DNA from 4 places in the Herbaspirillum hiltneri N3 genome. Region 1 is predicted to be linked to each of the others. Evidence: predicted binding sites of a transcription regulator. Region 1 holds the regulator's gene; each other region holds the start of a gene.
The links. Region 1 encodes sigma-54, which starts transcription at its own class of promoters, with help from an activator protein. Its sites were predicted from a motif close to TGGCANGNAANCTGCTTT; they were not measured.
Positions count from the first base shown of each region.

Region 2: glnA (type I glutamate--ammonia ligase) is a predicted target of sigma-54. The motif match lies at 2,036-2,053, and genes of this name have one in related genera.
Region 3: urtA (urea ABC transporter substrate-binding protein) is a predicted target of sigma-54. The motif match lies at 2,851-2,868, and genes of this name have one in related genera.
Region 4: F506_RS21220 (CmpA/NrtA family ABC transporter substrate-binding protein) is a predicted target of sigma-54. The motif match lies at 2,833-2,850, and genes of this name have one in related genera.

Region 1 covers NZ_CP011409.1:345,372-349,941, reverse strand. Annotated here, with positions in the region: gene lptA (lipopolysaccharide transport periplasmic protein LptA) at 1-476, shown strand, start outside; gene lptB (LPS export ABC transporter ATP-binding protein) at 478-1,221, shown strand; gene F506_RS01590 (RNA polymerase factor sigma-54) at 1,245-2,726, shown strand; gene hpf (ribosome hibernation-promoting factor, HPF/YfiA family) at 2,850-3,203, shown strand; gene grxD (Grx4 family monothiol glutaredoxin) at 3,537-3,848, shown strand; gene F506_RS01575 (UbiX family flavin prenyltransferase) at 3,922-4,458, shown strand; gene F506_RS01570 (SDR family oxidoreductase) at 4,506-4,570, opposite strand, start outside.
Region 2 covers NZ_CP011409.1:3,338,619-3,343,188, reverse strand. Annotated here, with positions in the region: gene F506_RS15255 (response regulator transcription factor) at 1-545, shown strand, start outside; gene F506_RS15250 (response regulator) at 555-1,250, shown strand; gene F506_RS15245 (rhodanese-like domain-containing protein) at 1,340-1,804, opposite strand; gene glnA (type I glutamate--ammonia ligase) at 2,176-3,591, shown strand; gene F506_RS15235 (hypothetical protein) at 3,741-4,235, shown strand; gene glnL (nitrogen regulation protein NR(II)) at 4,382-4,570, shown strand, end outside.
Region 3 covers NZ_CP011409.1:4,290,034-4,294,603, reverse strand. Annotated here, with positions in the region: gene urtB (urea ABC transporter permease subunit UrtB) at 1-1,333, opposite strand, end outside; gene urtA (urea ABC transporter substrate-binding protein) at 1,542-2,795, opposite strand; gene F506_RS19430 (ferritin-like domain-containing protein) at 3,029-3,865, opposite strand; gene F506_RS19425 (MFS transporter) at 3,960-4,570, opposite strand, start outside.
Region 4 covers NZ_CP011409.1:4,715,243-4,719,812, forward strand. Annotated here, with positions in the region: gene F506_RS21210 (ABC transporter ATP-binding protein) at 1-358, opposite strand, end outside; gene ntrB (nitrate ABC transporter permease) at 422-1,345, opposite strand; gene F506_RS21220 (CmpA/NrtA family ABC transporter substrate-binding protein) at 1,409-2,581, opposite strand; gene F506_RS21225 (ANTAR domain-containing response regulator) at 3,020-3,643, opposite strand; gene F506_RS21230 (hypothetical protein) at 4,111-4,570, shown strand, end outside.

The sequences.
Region 1 (4,570 bases):
CGGAAAAGCCGACCCGCATCGAAGCCGAGCAAATGGTCTACGACGACGTCAAGCAGGTGAAGACGTTCACCGGCAACGTCGTGCTCACGCGCGGCACGCTGCTGATCAAGGCCGGCAAGGTCGTGCTGACCACCGACCCGGCCGGCTATGAACTGGCGATCCTGTATGCGGCGCCCGGCCAGCTGGCGAGCTTCCGCCAGAAGCGCGACGGCGGTCCGAACCTCTGGATCGAAGGCCAGGCGGAGCGTATCGAATACAGCGAAAAAACCGAAATCTCGAAACTGTTCACGCGCGCCCACATGCAGCGCATGGACGGCCCGCGCGTGACCGATGAAGTCAACGGCGAGTTCATCTCCTACGACAGCCGCGCCGAATTCTATTCGGTCAACAACACCAACACCGGCGAAAGCAAACCCGGCGGCGGTCGCATCACCGCGATCATCCAGCCGCGCGTCGATTCTTCGAAGGGCCAATAAGATGGCGATCAGTTCTCTCGTTGTCCGCGGATTGCAAAAGAGCTACGGCGCGCGCCAGGTCGTGCGCGACGTTTCGCTGGAAGTCGCCAGCGGCGAAGTGGTCGGCCTGCTCGGCCCCAACGGCGCCGGCAAGACCACCTCGTTCTACATGATCGTCGGCCTGGTGCCGTCCGACGGCGGCGAGATCGATCTCGACGGTGCGGCGATTTCGCGACTGCCGATTCACGAGCGGGCGCAACTCGGCCTGTCCTACCTGCCGCAGGAAGCATCGGTGTTCCGCAAGCTCAACGTGGAAGACAACATCCGCGCCGTGCTGGAACTGCGCAAAGAAAACGGCGTGTCGCTCAGCCGCGATGAAATCGAAGGCCGCCTCAACAGCCTGCTGCACGAATTGCAGATCGAGAAGCTACGTGAAAGCCCGGCCCTGTCGCTGTCCGGCGGTGAACGCCGGCGCGTCGAAATCGCCCGTGCGCTGGCGACCGATCCGCGCTTCGTTCTGCTCGACGAACCGTTCGCCGGTATCGATCCGATCGCCGTGATCGAGATCCAGCGCATCGTGCGCTTCCTCAAGGAACGCGGCATCGGCGTGCTCATCACCGACCACAACGTGCGCGAAACGCTGGGCATCTGCGACCGTGCCTACATCATCAATCAGGGTACCGTGCTGGCCAGCGGCAGCCCCGACGACATCATCGCCGATGAGTCCGTTCGCCGCGTGTATCTCGGCGAACACTTCCGCATGTAGCACCCAGGCCACCTGAAAACTGAATGAAACAATCCCTCCAGCTTCGCACCTCCCAGCATCTGGCATTGACGCCGCAGTTGCAGCAGTCGATCCGTTTGCTGCAGCTGTCGACGCTGGAGCTGCACCAGGAACTGGAACAGATCCTGTCGGACAATCCGCTGCTGGAACGCCTCGATGACGCGCTCGACAATTCCGTGCGGCTGCTGGCCGACGGCGCCATCAGCAGCCCGCCTTCGGCGCAGGCCGATCCGGTCGAGAACACCGCGGCCAGCGCCGCCCCGGCTGAAGGCGAAGCCGGCGATCCGCAGGACAGCGTAGTCGGCGACGACCACGCCGGCGGCGACACCGACTGGAGCTTCGACGACGTCGCCCGCACCGGCAAGACGCCCGACGACGAAGATTCGCGTCCGCAACTCGAAGCGCATGACATCACGCTGCGCGAACATCTGCAGGAGCAGACGCGCCTGACGGTGCGCAGCCTGCGCGACCGCGCGCTGATCGAACTGATCGTCGATGCGATCGATGACCATGGCTATCTGGAAGAGTCGCTCGAAGAAATCCACGCGCGCTTGCCCGAAGAACTGGAAATCGAACTTGACGAACTGACCATTGCGCTGAAGCTGCTGCAGAGCTTCGACCCGGCCGGCATCGGCGCACGCAGCGCGTCCGAATGCCTGGCGCTGCAGATCCGGCGCTTGCCGAAAGTTGCCTTTGTCACACGCCGGTTGGCGCTGACGATCGTCGAAGATTATCTGGCGCTGTTCGCCCAGCGCGATTTCAACAAGATCAAGAAAGCGCTCGGCTGCGACGATGAAGACCTGCGCGAAGCGCAAGCCGTGATTCGCCAGTGCCATCCGCATCCCGGCGCCGTATTTGCATCGGGCCGATCCGACTACGTGGTGCCCGATGTCATTGTCAAGGCGGCCAAGGACGGCTGGCAGGTTTTGCTCAACCACGACGTGATGCCGCGACTGCGCGTCAACGCCATGTATGCCAATGCGCTCAAGCAAACCAAGGGCGACGGATCGCTCGGTTCGCAGCTGCAGGAAGCCAAGTGGCTGATCAAGAATATGCGGCAACGCTTCGACACAATTTTGCGTGTCGCCCAGGCAATTGTTGAGAGGCAACGCAACTTTTTTTCGCATGGCGCAGTTGCCATGCGCCCCCTTGTGTTGCGCGAAATAGCTGATACACTAGGTCTACACGAGAGCACTATTTCTCGTGTAACGACTCAGAAATACATGCTGACTCCGCATGGCATGTTTGAGTTGAAATACTTCTTCGGCAGCCACGTCGCAACGGAAACAGGAGGTGAAGCTTCCTCCACTGCGATACGGGCTCTCATCAAACAACTGATAGGAGCAGAAGACCCTAAGAACCCACTCTCTGATAGCAAGATTGCAGATATGTTGGCGGAACAGGGCATGGTGGTGGCGCGACGGACTGTCGCGAAATACCGCGAAGTGCTCAAAATCCCGCCGGTAAATCTCCGCAAATCTCTGTAAGTTTTTCTGTAGCAAAGCATCGTTGCTGTGTTCTGTTGAGTTCGGGTGTTTTGTTCTGGTGCTGCCTGCAAGCAACCGGACAATACGTAAGAACCTCCAGCAATCTCACGATAGGAGTGCTGTATGAATCTGACCATTAGTGGCCATCATCTCGATTTGACCCCTGCCATCCGCGAGTACGTGCAAAGCAAGCTGACGCGCATCAAGCGCCACTTTGACCACGTGATCGACATCAGTGTCATTCTCAGCGTAGACAAGCTGACCGAAAAAGAAAAACGCCAGAAAGCAGAAATAAACGTTCATATCAAGGGGAAAGATCTGCATGCCGAGAGCATTGCACATGACCTGTACGCCGCCATCGACATGCTGATCGACAAGCTGGATCGCCAGGTCATCAAGCACAAGGACCGCGTACAAAACCATCACTCGATGGCAAAACGCCTGCCGGAAGAACCGCTTTCCGCAGCTGCCTCGTGATAGCCAACTAGCCGGCGGACTGGACCGGCAACAGAAAAAGGGCGCGCAAGCGCCCTTTCTTGTTTCCGTGACAGCAACTTCCTCATGTATTTCGCGAGCGCTTTCCTATCTTTCAAAATCTTCTACACAATTTCTTCTCAATTTTTTCCGCCTGCTGCTGAGCTATCGAGCTGCCGGTCTTGCAATCCTGTAAATCATTTCCATGTTGGTCACAGCAGACCACAACGAGCCGTGTTGCCTGAAAGACATTTCCCTGTGCAACGGCACTCTCCCAACGCGCGCGCCCGCTTTTTCATATAATGACGGCATTGCGAACTTTTTGAAGGTGTAGTCATGAGCGAAGTCCAATCCTGGATCAAGGAAACCGTTACCCAAAACCCCGTCGTGCTGTTCATGAAGGGCACGGCGCAATTCCCGCAATGCGGCTTCTCGGGCAAGGCGATCCAGCTGCTCAAGGCCAGCGGCGCGGAAAACATCGTCACCGTCAACGTGCTGGAAAGCGCCGACGTGCGCCAGGGCATCAAGGAATACTCGAACTGGCCGACCATTCCTCAGTTGTACGTCAAGGGTGAATTCATCGGCGGCTCCGACATCCTGAGCGAAATGTACGAATCGGGCGAACTGCAAACCCTGTTCAAGGGCTGATCTCCTGTCCATCGCGACAAATTCCGCGCCGCCGCGCCAACGCCTGATCGTCGCCATCACCGGCGCAACGGGCGTGGCGTATGGCGTGCGGCTGCTCGGCGTGCTGCGCGACGCCGGTGTGGAAACCCATCTGCTGGTGTCCGAAGCGGGTGTGCTGAACCTGCACCAGGAACTCGACATGAGCCGCAAGGACGTCGAAGCGCTAGCCGATGTGGTCCATCCGGTGCGGGACGTCGGCGCGTCCATCGCCAGCGGCTCGTTCGCCTCGTCGGGCATGATCGTTGCGCCGTGTTCGATGAAGACGCTGGCGGCCATCGCCAACGGCCTGTCCGACAATCTCATTTCACGCGCCGCCGACGTGGTGCTGAAAGAACGCCGTCGCCTCGTATTGATGGTGCGGGAAACGCCATTCAATCTGGCCCACTTGCGCAACATGACCAGCGTCACCGAAATGGGCGGCATCATCTTCCCGCCGCTGCCGGGCTTCTACCACCGCCCGCAATCGATCGCCGAAATGATCGACCACACGCTGGGCCGCGTACTGGATCTCTACGATATTCCGCATGCGCTGACGCCGCGCTGGGCCGGCCTGAAAAACCAGCCGACATAAAAAAACGCTGCCTTGAGAGCAGCGTTTTTTATTTGCAGAAGCGTATTTCAGCCACGTCCGATGAACGGCATCTTGGTCGCCATCACCGTCATGAACTGCACGTTGGCATCCA
Region 2 (4,570 bases), 2.0 Mb from region 1:
TGGCGGCCCTGCGCGCCTTGCCGGCCGATATCCTGTTGATCGATTATTCTCTCGGGGCCAACGACATCGACGGCCTCAATCTGATCCGGGCACTCAAGGTGCGTTTTCCCGACAGTAAAATCCTCGTCTCTTCCTCACATTACAATCCTGCTACGGTTGCGCTGGCGATGCGCGCCGGCGCACGTGGTTTCGTGGGCAAGGAGCAGGAATTGTCCGAACTGATCGCGGCAGTGCGTTCAGTGGCAGTGGGGCGCGTACACCTGAATCCGTTGATGGCGGCGGAAATCTCCTCCATGCTGTCCAGCAACGGCTCCGACGAAGAATCGGCGAACGGCGATTCGCTCACCGATAACGTCGAATTGTCGCCGCGCGAACGTGAAGTGCTGCGCTGTTGCCTGGAAGGGATGAGCGTCACCCAGATCGCGGAAAAATTCGCGCGCAGCGTCAAGACCATCAGCGGCCAGAAGCAGGCGGCCTTTCGCAAGCTGGGCGTGCGTAACGACAATGAGCTGTTTAAAATCCAGCATCAACTCCAAGACATATAAGGACGCATCATGAACACGACTGCTACCGCTCCTTTGCTGCAGATTCTTGTCGTCGACGATTCCGCGACCAGCCGCGTCGTCATCGAGAAGCAACTGAAGAAACTGGGCTGCGACGTAGCGACGGCGCAGGACGGCAACTCCGGACTTGCTGCAATGCAGGACGGTGAATTCGATCTGGTGCTGCTGGATTGCCAGATGCCGGACATGAGCGGGTATGACGTGGCGAAGATTTTCCGCCGGCGCGAACAGGAAGAAGAGCTGGTGCACACTCCCATCATCGCCATCTCGGCTGAGACCGATACCGCCCACATGCAGCTGTGTCTCGACAGCGGCATGGATGGAGTACTCGGCAAGCCCCTGCCGGTCGACGAACTGAAAAAAATGCTGTCGCTGTGGTGCGACGTCGACGTCTCGGCGGCAGCGCCGATGAATATCGATGACTTGCGCAGCGTGGATCTGAGGGCGTTGTTTCGGACGACGTCGCTTGAGGATTTTGCGGTTCTGCAGGCATCCGCGACAGAGGCCGATATGGCATCCGTCGGACGGCTGGCGCATCGCATGAAGGGAGCGGCACTCACGATGGCCGCCGCCGACATCGTCGCGACGCTGGAACGCATCGAAGCGATTGCGATGCATCGCCTTTCGGCACCCTCGGATCTGGCGGCTGAGGTCTCGATGCTCGGACGGCAATTGCAGTCAATCTGAATCTGATTTGTAGGAACAATCGGCCCGCACTAGCGGGCCGATTTTTTTTTGACGAAAACGGATGGCCTGCCGGTCAGGCCCGATTCGGTTCAGGCGCCGATCCACGGCAGACCGGCCTTGCACCATCCTTCGACTGTCTTGCGATGGCCCGCGCTGTCCTTGTTGCCTTCAAAACCTTCCAGGATGTCATAGCAGTGCGCATAGTTGTTTTCTGTCGCCAGTTTGGCGGCATGGCGGGAACGGACACCCGAGCGGCACAGGAACAGCAAGATCGTCTGCTTATCGGCAAGGGCGCCTAGCTGTTCCAGGAATTGCGGATTGGGCGTGTTCTCCGGGTAGAGATTCCATTGCACCGCCAGATGCTGTTCGGCCGGAATTACAACCTGGCCGACCCAGTCGCGTTCCGCCTTGGTGCGCACGTCGACCAGTTTGACGGCCGGATTTCCCTGCAGCAGGGCAAACGCCTCTTGCGGCGTGACTGCGCCCGCATAGGGAAACTGCCCGGCTTGGGCACGTTGAGTTGCGGTCGAGAGAATATCGCTGGAGCTTGTCATGAAGAGTCCTTAAAGAGTTGCCGGAAAGATACCTAACTTATTTCATTGACGCTATCACGTATAAAATTCGCACCAAAATAATGCATTAGTAATGGCGTGCATTTTATTGGTGCAAAAAAGTGTAATTGCACCATAATTGAACATTATTGAAATCGCCGTGCACTGCTCGGAAACGCCCACCAGCCAATAACTCCCTAAAATATGCCATAAGCATCAACGTGAGGCAGTTGGTGGCATGGAATCTGCTATCATTCCCGCCTGAGTTCTGGCGCACTATCTGTTGTATTTGCTGCACACATCAAGTCGCACGTAGTCGGCTCATCACCCAAATTGTACAAATTTATACTACTTCCTCGTTTTAGGAGATTCGCATGGCAAGGACGGCCGCAGAGGTTTTGAAGTTGGTGAAAGACAATGAAGTCAAGTTTGTTGATTTCCGTTTTGCCGACACCCGGGGTAAAGAGCAACACGTAACTGTTCCCGTTTCCCACTTCGACATCGACAAGTTCGAATCGGGTCACGCATTCGACGGTTCCTCGATCGCCGGCTGGAAGGGTATCGAAGCTTCGGACATGTTGCTGATTCCTGATCCAAATACTGCCAACATCGACCCGTTCATGGAAGAAACCACATTGTTCATGCAATGTGACGTGATCGAGCCATCCGATGGCAAGGGTTACGACCGTGACCCGCGTTCCATCGCCAAGCGCGCTGAAGCGTACCTGAAGTCCTCGGGCCTGGGCGACACAGCCTACTTCGGTCCAGAGCCAGAATTCTTCATCTTCGACGGCGTGCGTTGGGGTGCGGACATGTCCGGTTCCTTCGTCAAGATCGAATCCGAAGAAGCATCGTGGAGCTCCGGCGCCAAGCTCGAAGGCGGCAACACCGGCCACCGTCCTGTCGTCAAGGGCGGCTACTTCCCAGTGCCACCGGTCGACAGCTTCCAGGACATGCGTTCGGAAATGTCCCTGATCCTCGAATCCCTGGGCATCCCTGTTGAAGTGCACCACCACGAAGTGGCCGGCGCAGGTCAAAACGAACTGGGCACCAAGTTCTCGACCCTGGTTGAGCGCGCCGACTGGACACAAACACTGAAGTATGTGATCTGGAACGTTGCGCACACCTATGGCAAGACAGCGACCTTCATGCCTAAGCCGCTGGTCGGCGACAACGGCTCCGGCATGCACGTTCACCAATCGGTCTGGAAAGACGGCAAGAACCTGTTCGCAGGCGACGGCTATGCCGGTCTGTCCGAATTCGCGCTGTTCTACATCGGCGGCATCATCAAGCACGCCAAGGCGTTGAACGCGATCACCAACCCAGGCACCAACTCGTACAAGCGTCTGGTTCCAGGTTTCGAAGCACCGGTCAAGCTGGCTTACTCGGCACGCAACCGTTCCGCATCGATCCGCATTCCACACGTTGCGAATCCTAAGGGCCGCCGTATCGAAACACGTTTCCCTGATCCGCTGGCGAACCCGTACCTGTGCTTCTCGGCTCTGCTGATGGCAGGTCTGGACGGCGTGCAGAACAAGATCCATCCAGGCGAAGCCGCTTCGAAGGACCTGTACCACCTGCCGCCGGAAGAAGACAAGCTGATCCCGACAGTCTGTGCATCGCTGGAAGAAGCGCTGGACGCACTGAACAAGGACCGCGAGTTCCTGACACGCGGCGGCGTCTTCACCGACAGCATGATCGATGCCTACCTGGACCTGAAGGGCCAGGAAGTGCAGCGCTATCGCATGACGACACACCCAATCGAATTCGACATGTACTACTCGCTGTAATCGTCGATTTTGTATTGATAAAAAAGGGAAGCTTGCTTCCCTTTTTTTATGCGCGCGGCATTTTTTCATTTGTGTCGGGCGGACCCTGTTTGTTCGTCGGCGGGTCTTGTCTTACACTTGGTTCCATCGCATTTTTCAGGCTCGGGCCAATGAAATTTTCAGTACTTGCCGCACTGTCAGGCCTGGCCTGCGCCGCCTTCGTGGAAGCCGCCTCGGCGCAAGACGAGGTCTATGTCTGCGTCGACCGGAATGGCATCACCGAATACCGCAACACCGGCATCAGCAAGGAATGCCGCAAACTGGATATCCCGGCTGCAAGTGCGCCGGCGCCGGCCAGGCGTGCCGCTGCGGTCAGGCCGGCAGCATCGGCGGCAACTTCGGCAAGCGCTTTTCCCAAGGTCGACGGCCAGGCGCAGAAAGCGCGCGACAGCGATCGCAGGCAGATATTGCAGAATGAACTCAGGATGGAGGAGGGCAAGCTGGCAAGCCTGAAAACCGACTACAACAACGGCGAACCCGAGCGGCGCGGCGACGAGCGCAACTATGCGAAATACCAGGAGCGCGCTGCGAGCATGAAAGACGATATTGCCCGTGCGGAAAGCAACGTCGAGGCGCTCCGGCGCGAGTTGGCCAGACTGCGCTAGTCTGTCGATACGGCCTGCAAGCCGGGAAGTCAGTCCTATTGCAGCCTTGCCCAAATCTTGCTTAGCTGAGGGGAAGCTGACGAATCCGAGCCCGTGGCCACAAGCCGCGACGGCATACTTGATGCGGCATTAATTTATCGGAACGCATGAAAACAACTTTACCTTCACTCGACGGTCTCGACCTGCTGGCCTCGGCGGTCATCATTCTCGACGCCAATGGCGGCATCGTGTACGCCAACGCCGCTGCTGAAAACCTGCTGGAAAGTTCCTTCAAGGTCTTGTCCCAGCAAAAGCTCAGCGAGCTGTTCCTCAATGGCAAAGAGCTCGCCACCTTG
Region 3 (4,570 bases), 1.0 Mb from region 1:
CGCAACCGAGACCGAAGGTCATCATGTCAATCTTGCCGGTCGAGACACCCACGCAATCGGCCATGCGGCGGTTCTGCGTGACGGCGCGCACGAACAGGCCGAGCCGTGTCTTGTTCAGGATCAGCCACACCGCGAACACCACGAACAGCGCGAAGAAGATGATCACGATACGGTTGTACGACAGCACCAGCGAACCCAGCACGGTGATGCCGCCCGACATCCAGCTCGGGTTGGCGACCTCGACGTTTTGCGCTCCGAAGATCGAGCGCACGCCTTGCATCAGCATCAGGCTGATGCCCCAGGTGCACAGCAGGGTTTCGAGAGGACGACCGTAGAGCCAGCGGATCACCAGGCGCTCCAGCGCGATGCCGACGGCCGCCGCAACGATGAAGGCAGCCGGCAGCGCGACGACGATGTAGGCGTCGATTGCGCCCGGGAAGAATTTGCGGAACACCAGTTGGCACACATACGTTGTGTACGCGCCGATCATCAGCAGTTCGCCGTGCGCCATGTTGATGATGCCCATCAGGCCGAAGGTGATCGCCAGGCCCAGCGCGGCCAGCAGCAGCACGCTGCCCAGCGAGACGCCGTAGAACAGCTTGCCGACGAACTCGGTGATGGATAGATGGCGGTCCAGCGCCGACAGCGTGCGGACTGCTTCGATGCGCACGCCTTCATCGGTTTCGACATAGCTGCCGTCAGGATTTTTGGCCAGCATTTGTTCCAGCACCGGCTTCAGGTTGGCGTTGGTAGTCTCGGCCAGCGCTTTGACGGCGGCCTTGCGTGCTGCCGCGTCAGGTGCATGCAGGTTGGCGGTGGCGACAACCTGTTTGAGCACTTCCTGGATTTGCGGATCCTTTTCCGCCGCCAGCGCCTTGCTGATCAGCGGGGTTTGCGCAGCGTCGGCGGTCTTCAGCAATTCCGTCGCAGCCGTCAGCCGTGTGGCGCGATCCGGCGAGAACAGCTTGAGTCCCGACAGCGCACCTTCGACGACACCGCGCAGGCGATTGTTGATGGTGATGCCCTCGGCGTCGTCAGGCGCTGGGCCGGTCTTGTCGGTGGCGGGATTGAAGGCATCGCTGTCTTCGATGATCAGCACGTCGCCGGCAGGCGTGGCGTACAGCGCATCGCTGTTGATGGCATTGAGGATTTTCTGGGCGTCGGCATTGGCCAGCGCAGCGATCTGCGTGACGGCGGCGATACGCGCATCAGGGTCGTCGCCGGCCAGCGGCTTGAGCAGCGCCGGATCGATCGCGGCATGCGCGCTGATCGCCTGGGTGCACAGCCAGCCTGTCAGCAAGGTGGACGCAATTATCTTGGGAAGAAGTCTCATGGTTCTTTTCGGTGGCAAGGCAAGACGGAAAGAAAGTCGGTCTCGCGGCGCTTATCTGAGATTCATGTCCGCATTCCAGCAAAGAACTTTGGTGCGGAGCGGAGCATGGATTGCACCGGACGGGATGTCGAACGCCCGGTGCAAGGTCTTGCAAACCGCCGCATGGAACATGCAGCGGGGACTGCTCAAAACATGGCAAGCGACTGCCTTACATCTTTTGCTTGCTTTCGTTGCCCGGGATGTACGGGCTCCATGGCTGCGCACGGATGGTGGTCTTGGTCTTGTTGACCACGTTGAACTGACCGTCGGCCTTGATTTCGCCGATCATCACAGGTTTGTGCAGGTGATGGTTGGTCTTGTCCATTTCCAGCGTGTAGCCGGACGGCGCCTTGAAGGTCTGGCCGCCCATCGCTGCGATCACCTTGTCGGTGTCGGTGGTCTTGGCCTTCTCGACTGCCTGCTTCCACATGTAGATGCCGACGTAAGTCGCTTCCATCGGATCATTGGTCACGACGGTGTCGGCGTTCGGCAGGCCCTTGGCCTTGGCGTAGGCTTTCCACTTCTTGATGAAGGCGGTGTTGACCGGGTTCTTCACGGACTCGAAGTAGTTCCAGGCAGCCAGGTGGCCGACCAGCGGCTTGGTGTCGACGCCGCGCAGTTCTTCTTCACCCACCGAGAACGCCACGACAGGCACGTCGGTCGCCTTCAGGCCGGCGTTGCCCAGTTCCTTGTAGAACGGCACGTTGGAGTCGCCGTTGATGGTCGAGATCACGGCAGTCTTGCCGCCTGCTGCAAACTTCTTGATGTTGGCGACGATGGTCTGGTAATCGGAGTGGCCGAACGGTGTGTAGACTTCATCGATGTCGGAATCCTTCACGCCCTTGCTGTGCAGGAAGGCGCGCAGAATCTTGTTGGTGGTGCGTGGGTACACATAGTCGGTGCCCAGCAGGACGAAGCGCTTGGCGCCGCCGCCTTCTTTCGACATCAGGTATTCGGTGGCGGGAATGGCTTGCTGGTTAGGCGCTGCGCCGGTGTAGAAGACGTTCTTTTCCAGCTCTTCGCCTTCGTACTGGACCGGGTAGAACAACAGGCTGTTCAATTCCTTGAAGACCGGCAGCACCGATTTGCGCGAGACCGAAGTCCAGCAGCCGAAGACGACGGAAACCTTGTCTTGCGAAATCAGCTGGCGCGCTTTTTCAGCGAACAGTGGCCAGTTGGATGCGGGGTCAACGATCACGGGTTCGAGCTTCTTGCCCATGACGCCGCCGTTGGCGTTGATTTCATCGATTGTCATCAGCGCCACATCTTTGAGCGATGTTTCGGAGATGGCCATTGTGCCCGACAGCGAGTGCAGGATGCCGACCTTGATGGTATCCGCGGCGAACGCGGCTGGGAGCCAGGAGGATGCTGCAAGTGCGAACGCGCCGAGTGCTGTTGCTTTTAGGATAGTACGACGTGACATGAAGTGCTCCTACAGTTAGAAGAATCAATGAGAGTTTGTTGACTGCCTTCCTGCTTTAGCAGATTGCGTGCCAATGACAGTTCGTCAATCTCTCTTGATTTTTCCGGCTTTGCGGAAGCGGGCGCAGACTATTGCACCATTTTAGTGACGGCAAAAATGGTGGCGGTACGTTGTCGTGCGGTTTACGGTGATTTGCCCCAGAACAGAGCAAATCGGCGGGTACATGTTTGTTTTTAGCGCAAAAACACGTATTGCATCAGTTGGCGGATAGGATATTGCACCCAGCTTTGCACCTTGGGCGGCAGCTCCAGCGGGCGCATGATCATCTTCAAGGTCATGTCCGGCGTCAAATTGGTGCGCACGATGGCGTTCATGCGTGCGCTCAGCTGTCTTAAGTAAGCGGGATCACCGGCGCGCAACGGCTCGCGGAATTTCAGCGCATGACGGATGGCGCAATCGGCGTCTTCGTTGCGCATTTCCAGTGTCCGGCGACCCAAGGTGCCGAGTACGCGCGAGCGGCTGATGCCTTCGCTCCGGCTATATTGGCGGAAGTATTTGTAGAAATGCTTGTAGTGGTTGACCTCGTCGTGCGAGATGCGCGCCGCCAGTTCCTGCAACACCGGTTCCTGCACGCTGCGCGACAGCGCGCGGTAGTAGGTCGCGGTGCCGGTTTCGACCACGCAGCGCGCCGCCATCTCCAGCGCCTTGGTCGGTTCCAGCAGTTCGACCTTGCAGTAGCCGGCATATTCGGCGAGGAAGCCGTCGTAGGCCTGTTGCCAGTCGAATTCGGGCCAGACATGCTCGACGTAGGCACGCAATGCCGCGCCGTGCTGCAACTCCTCCACTTCCCATTGTTCGCGCAGCCACGCGGCCACTTCTGCATTGTCGCGGAAGAAGTCGACCAGGTTGTGGGTATACAGATCGGAGCCGCTTTCGACGAACGAGGCGCAGGTCACCAGGTAGAAAGTGTTTTCATCGTCGCGTACGCGTTGCAGATCGATGCGCGAGAAATCCAGATCGGCGATGCGCCAGCGTGGTTGGTATTGTTGCTGCGTTTCCTGGCTTGCCACGTTACCTCCTCGACAGATTGAGATAACGGTATGACGAAACCTGCACGCCTTGGTTCGCCGCCTCCTGTTGGCGATTTGTAACAGCGCGCCAGGTTCAGCGGCGATGTTGTCCGTATGCCAAGCAGGCGATCGTGGCGGAGAACAGCAATTGCAACAGGCACACCGCCGTCCAGCCGCCCAGCTTCCACGCAAATCCCGACAGCGCCGCACCGATCGCGCCGCCGATGAACAGGAGGCCGACGAACAGGCCGTTGAGACGACCGCGCAATTGCGGCGGCAGCAGGTTGATCTTGCGGCGTTCCAGCGTCTGGTCGGCGGCCACACCGCCGTCGAGCAGGATGGCGGCAACCCCCAGAAACACCAGCGCCATGCCGGCGTGCGCATGGACATCAAAGCCGCCCCAGCCGCTGCCGGCGACGCCCGCGATCAAGCCCGCTGCGAGCATCCCAAGATGGCTCAGATGGGAGGCCAGGCGCCCCCGTCCGCGATCGCCGGCGCGGCCCGCGAAGGGCGTCGCGCACACTGCGCTGGCGCCGACCAGCGCGAACACGGCGATGCCGCCTGCGCCGAGCGAAAAGGGTTCCTGCACCAGCAGCAAGGCAATCGTGGTCCAGTACGACATATACGCCGCCATGCCGAGCGCTCCGGTCAGCGCGCCGTATTGCAGGACAGGCTCGCTGCGCAGCAATTGCCACAGCGAGGCCA
Region 4 (4,570 bases), 600 kb from region 1:
CGCGCAGTTGGGTGCGATTTTCGGTGGCACCGAAGACGCGCTCGACGCCCAGGAAGATATTTTCGTAGCATGTCAGCCACGGCAACAGCGAGTGGTTCTGGAACACCACCGAGCGCTCCGGCGACGGGCCGGCGATCTCACGGTTGGCGCACAAGAGCAAGCCATCGCTGGGCTTGAGCAGGCCGGCGATCAGGTTCAGCAGCGTCGACTTGCCGCAGCCGGAATGGCCGATCAGCGTAATGAACTCACCCTTCTGCACGGTCAGGTTGATGTCGCGCAGCGCGTGGAAGCTGCCCTTCTTGGTGTGGAACATCATCTCGACTTCGTTGATGTCGATAAACTTGTTATGCATGTCCATCAGAACCCCCTGTTGCTTCGTTAAGCGTTAAGTCGTTGCATCGATATCGGGCGCAGCTCAGTCTCAGCTGCTGACTTCTTCATACGTGAAGGCCTTTGCCAGCGCCACCAGCAATTGTTCGAGGATCAGCCCCACCACACCGATCACGACGATGGCGATGATGATGTGCGGCACGTTCAGGTTGTTCCATTCATCCCAGACCCAGAAGCCGATGCCGACGCCGCCGGTCAGCATTTCCGCCGCCACGATCACCAGCCAGGCGGTGCCGATGGCCAGGCGCACGCCGGTGAGCATGTACGGCAGCACCGACGGGAACAGGATCTTGGTGAGGATCTTCCACTCCGACAGGTTGAGCACGCGCGCCACGTTCATGTAATCCTGCGGCACGCGCTGAACGCCGACGGCGGTGTTGATGATCATCGGCCAGATCGAGCAGATGAAGATCGACCAGATTGCAGCCGGATTGGCCGACTTGAACACGAGCAGGCCGATCGGCAGCCAGGCCAGCGGTGACACCGGTTTCAGCAAGCTGATGATGGGGCCGAACATGCCCGACAAAAAGCGCACGCGGCCAATCATGAAACCCAGCGGAATCCCTACCAGCGCGGCCAGGCCGAAGCCGATCGCCACGCGCTGCAGCGATGCCAGCACGTTCCAGCCGATGCCCTGGTCATTGGGACCGGTGCGGTAGAACGGATCGGAAAACAGCTTGATCGCCTCCTGCAAGGTCACCAGCGGCGTCGGGAAATTGCCGGTCCTGGCGGCGATGATCTGCCACACCAGCACCAGGAAAGCCAGGCCGGTCACCGGTGGCAGCACCGTCATGAACCAGCCTGAAAACGGCAGATTTTTCTTCGCCGCTTTCATCTTCTTCGCCGCCGGAGCAGGCGTGGCAGCGGCAGCCGGCGCCGGTGCCACGCCTGCTCCGGCGGCCGGTGCGGCCGGCGCCGGTTTGTCGTTCATCATCGTTTCCATGACTGCGCTCATATCGATTCCTTCACTGGAGGCTGCTGCAAAATGTCCTGCGGTCCGGCTTGACTGGCGCCTTGACTACGCCCTGACCTTGAACGAAGCCGCGTAGGCTTTCGGATTCTTGCCGTCCCATACGGTGCCGTCCATCAGCTTCGATGTGCGCATCACGTCCTTCGGAATGCTGGTCTTGGTCATGGTCGCGGCGTCCTTGAACAAGTCGATCTGGTTGACCGCCTTGGCCACGGCCAGGTAATCCGGATCGTCCTTGAGCAGGCCCCAGCGGCGATGCTGCGTCATGAACCACATGCCGTCCGACAGGTACGGGAAGTTGACCGCGCCGTCGTTGTAGAACTTCATGTAGTTCGGATCGTCCCAGGTCTTGCCCAGGCCGTTCTGGTAGCGGCCCATGATGCGCTGGTCGATGACATCCTTGCTGGTGTTGACGTAGGACTTGTCGGCGATCACTTCGGCCATCTTGTTCTTGTTGGCCAGCGACGCATCGATCCATTTGCTGGCCTCAAGGACCGCCGCCATCATGGCGCGGCAGGTGTTCGGATATTTCTTGGCGAAATCGAGCGTGGTGCCGAGGACTTTTTCCGGATGATCTTTCCAGATATCTTGCGTCGTGGTCGCGGTAATGCCCACGCCGTCGACGATCGCGCGGTGGCCCCAGGGCTCGCCGACGCAGAAGCCGTCCATGTTGCCGACCCGCATGTTGGCCACCATCTGCGGCGGCGGCACGGTGATGACCTTGGCGTCCTTCATCGGATTGATGCCGTTGGCGGCCAGCCAGTAGTACAGCCACATCGCGTGGGTACCGGTCGGGAAAGTCTGCGCAAAGGTGTATTCGCGCTTGTCGGTTTGCATCAGCTTGGCCAGCGACTGGCCGTCGACGCCCCCCTTGTCGGCGATCTTTTTCGACAGCGTGATGGCCTGGCCGTTATTGTTCAGGCTCATGAGCACGGCCATGTCTTTCTTCTGGCCGCCGATGCCCATTTGCACGCCATAGATGAGGCCGTACAGAACGTGCGCCGCATCCAGCTCGCCGTTGGTCAGCTTGTCGCGCACGCCGGCCCAGGAGGCTTCCTTGCTGAGCACGATCTTGATGCCGTATTTCTTGTCGAAGCCGAGCACCGAGGCCATCACGACGGAAGCGCAATCGGTCAGCGGAATGAAACCGATCTTCACTTCTTCCTTCTCAGGTTTGTCCGAGCCGGCCGCCCAGGCTCCTCCTGTTGCTAGTCCCAACATGCTCGCTCCCGTTGCCAGTCCTGCAGTCTGAATCAATTGACGACGCTTGAAATCCACTTCGTTCACAGCCTCCACGGCCTTGCTCGCTTGCTCTTTGAATTCCATCGCATTCCCCATTTTTTCGGCGGCAAAAAAAAAGGCGTCCCTCCGGCATGCACTGAGTCATGTCGAAAGACGCCTTTGTCTTGGATGGATCCGACCGCCATTGGCCGGATCGTTCATTGCGCAAACCTTGCGCTAACGGAGACGATTCAGCAAAGAGCGTGCCAAGCAGATGGAAAATCGCGTGAAAGCCGCGCCGCCCATAGGCAAAGCGCCAATCCTGCGTGGCCCGATGGAAGCGAAAGCGAGGGGAATTTGCGAAGGCGGCGGCGCACCGGCTTTGTGCTGCGCACCAATTTGGCGGTGCATGCACACCGCCGCCCCAGGAAAAAAATGTCAGCCGAGCAAGTCCTCGACATCCAGCAAGCGCTGGGCGATTTCGGAAAGTTTGAGGTTCTTGTTCATGGCCATGCTGCGCAGCTTTTGATAGGCCTCGTCTTCCGACAGTTTGTGCCGGGACATCAGCAGGCCCTTGGCGCGCTCGATCACCTTGCGCTCGGCCAGCTTGTGCTTGGTGTCCGACAGCTCGGTCAGCAGCTTCTGCTCCTGGCGGAAACGCGCCAGCGCCACGTCGAGCACCGGCTTGATCCGTTCGGCTTGCAGCCCGGCCACGATATAGGCGGTGACGCCGGCTTCCATGGCGGCTTCCATGGTACTGGTGTTGTCGTCTTCAGTGAACATGACGATGGGACGGCGTTCGTCGCGCGTGGCGATGACGATATGCTCGAGTACGTCGCGCGCATCCGATTCGGCATCGATGATGATCATGTCGGGCTGGAGCTGGGCAATGCGTTCGGGCAGGTACTGGTCGGCCGGCAGCGAGGCGATGATGTTGTAACCCGCCTCCAGCAATCCAATGCGCAGAGCTTTGCCGCGCTCGGCCTGCTCCTGCAGGTCGGTGTCGGTCTCATCGGCATGGTCGATGATGGTATTGACAACGACAATGCGTAGATTGCGCATGTGAGGTTCCAATGTTCGCCTGGACATCGTAAATCGCTTCCGAACTCGTTACGGGTCTGGGTGGCTGTGGCACATCCGGTACCGGACTAATGCCGGCTTCATGTTGCCATACCTCCACGCTGCATGCCCTCCCGAATATCCCTGGCTGCAGCGGGCGAATAGTAACCCATTTGGAAAATGCGGCACACTTTCCATCATCTTGTGATGTACATTGGCTACATGCCGCGGCTGCACTTGCAGGCAACAATCAAGCAAAAATCAAACCAGAAAACCGCAACGCGGTCGCCTCGCCCATGCCGCATCCCCTACTCCGCCACTCGCCTTTTCCTACAGGAAATTGAGGAAGACGCCTATCTACCGCAAGCAAAGCGGTTGTTAACATCCATCGCATCAACTGTCTTTGGCATGTTGTTTGGCACATTGAACGCCACCTTGGATTCGCACCACCCGCCTGGAGGAGATTACCCATGTCACGTCGCATTCGTTGCCTGCCGGTTGTCGGCAAGTCCGTACAGCTCGCCACCTATTTTGCCGCCGGCAGTGCGCTTGCGCTGACGTCGGCCAGCGCGCTGGCCGACCCCTCGCCGGCGCTGGATCGCTTCAGCCTGTCGGCCGGCGCCTACTATGTCGATCCGACTTTCCGCGTCAACGCCAACTCGCAGTACGGCTCTTACCAGTCCGGCGACATCGACCGCGACCGCACTGCGTTGCCACGCGTACGCGCAGAACTGCTGCTGTTCGACAGCCAGGGCTTGTCGTTCGACTATTTCACGTACAAGAAGAATTACGCCGGCGCCATCAACCGCACCATTCCCCTCGGCAGCGGCTCCACCCTCAACGGCAACGGCAATGCCGACATCCAGGTCGACATGGCGTCGCTGGCCTACAAATGGTGGATCGGACAAGGCAATGACGTCTTCGGCATCG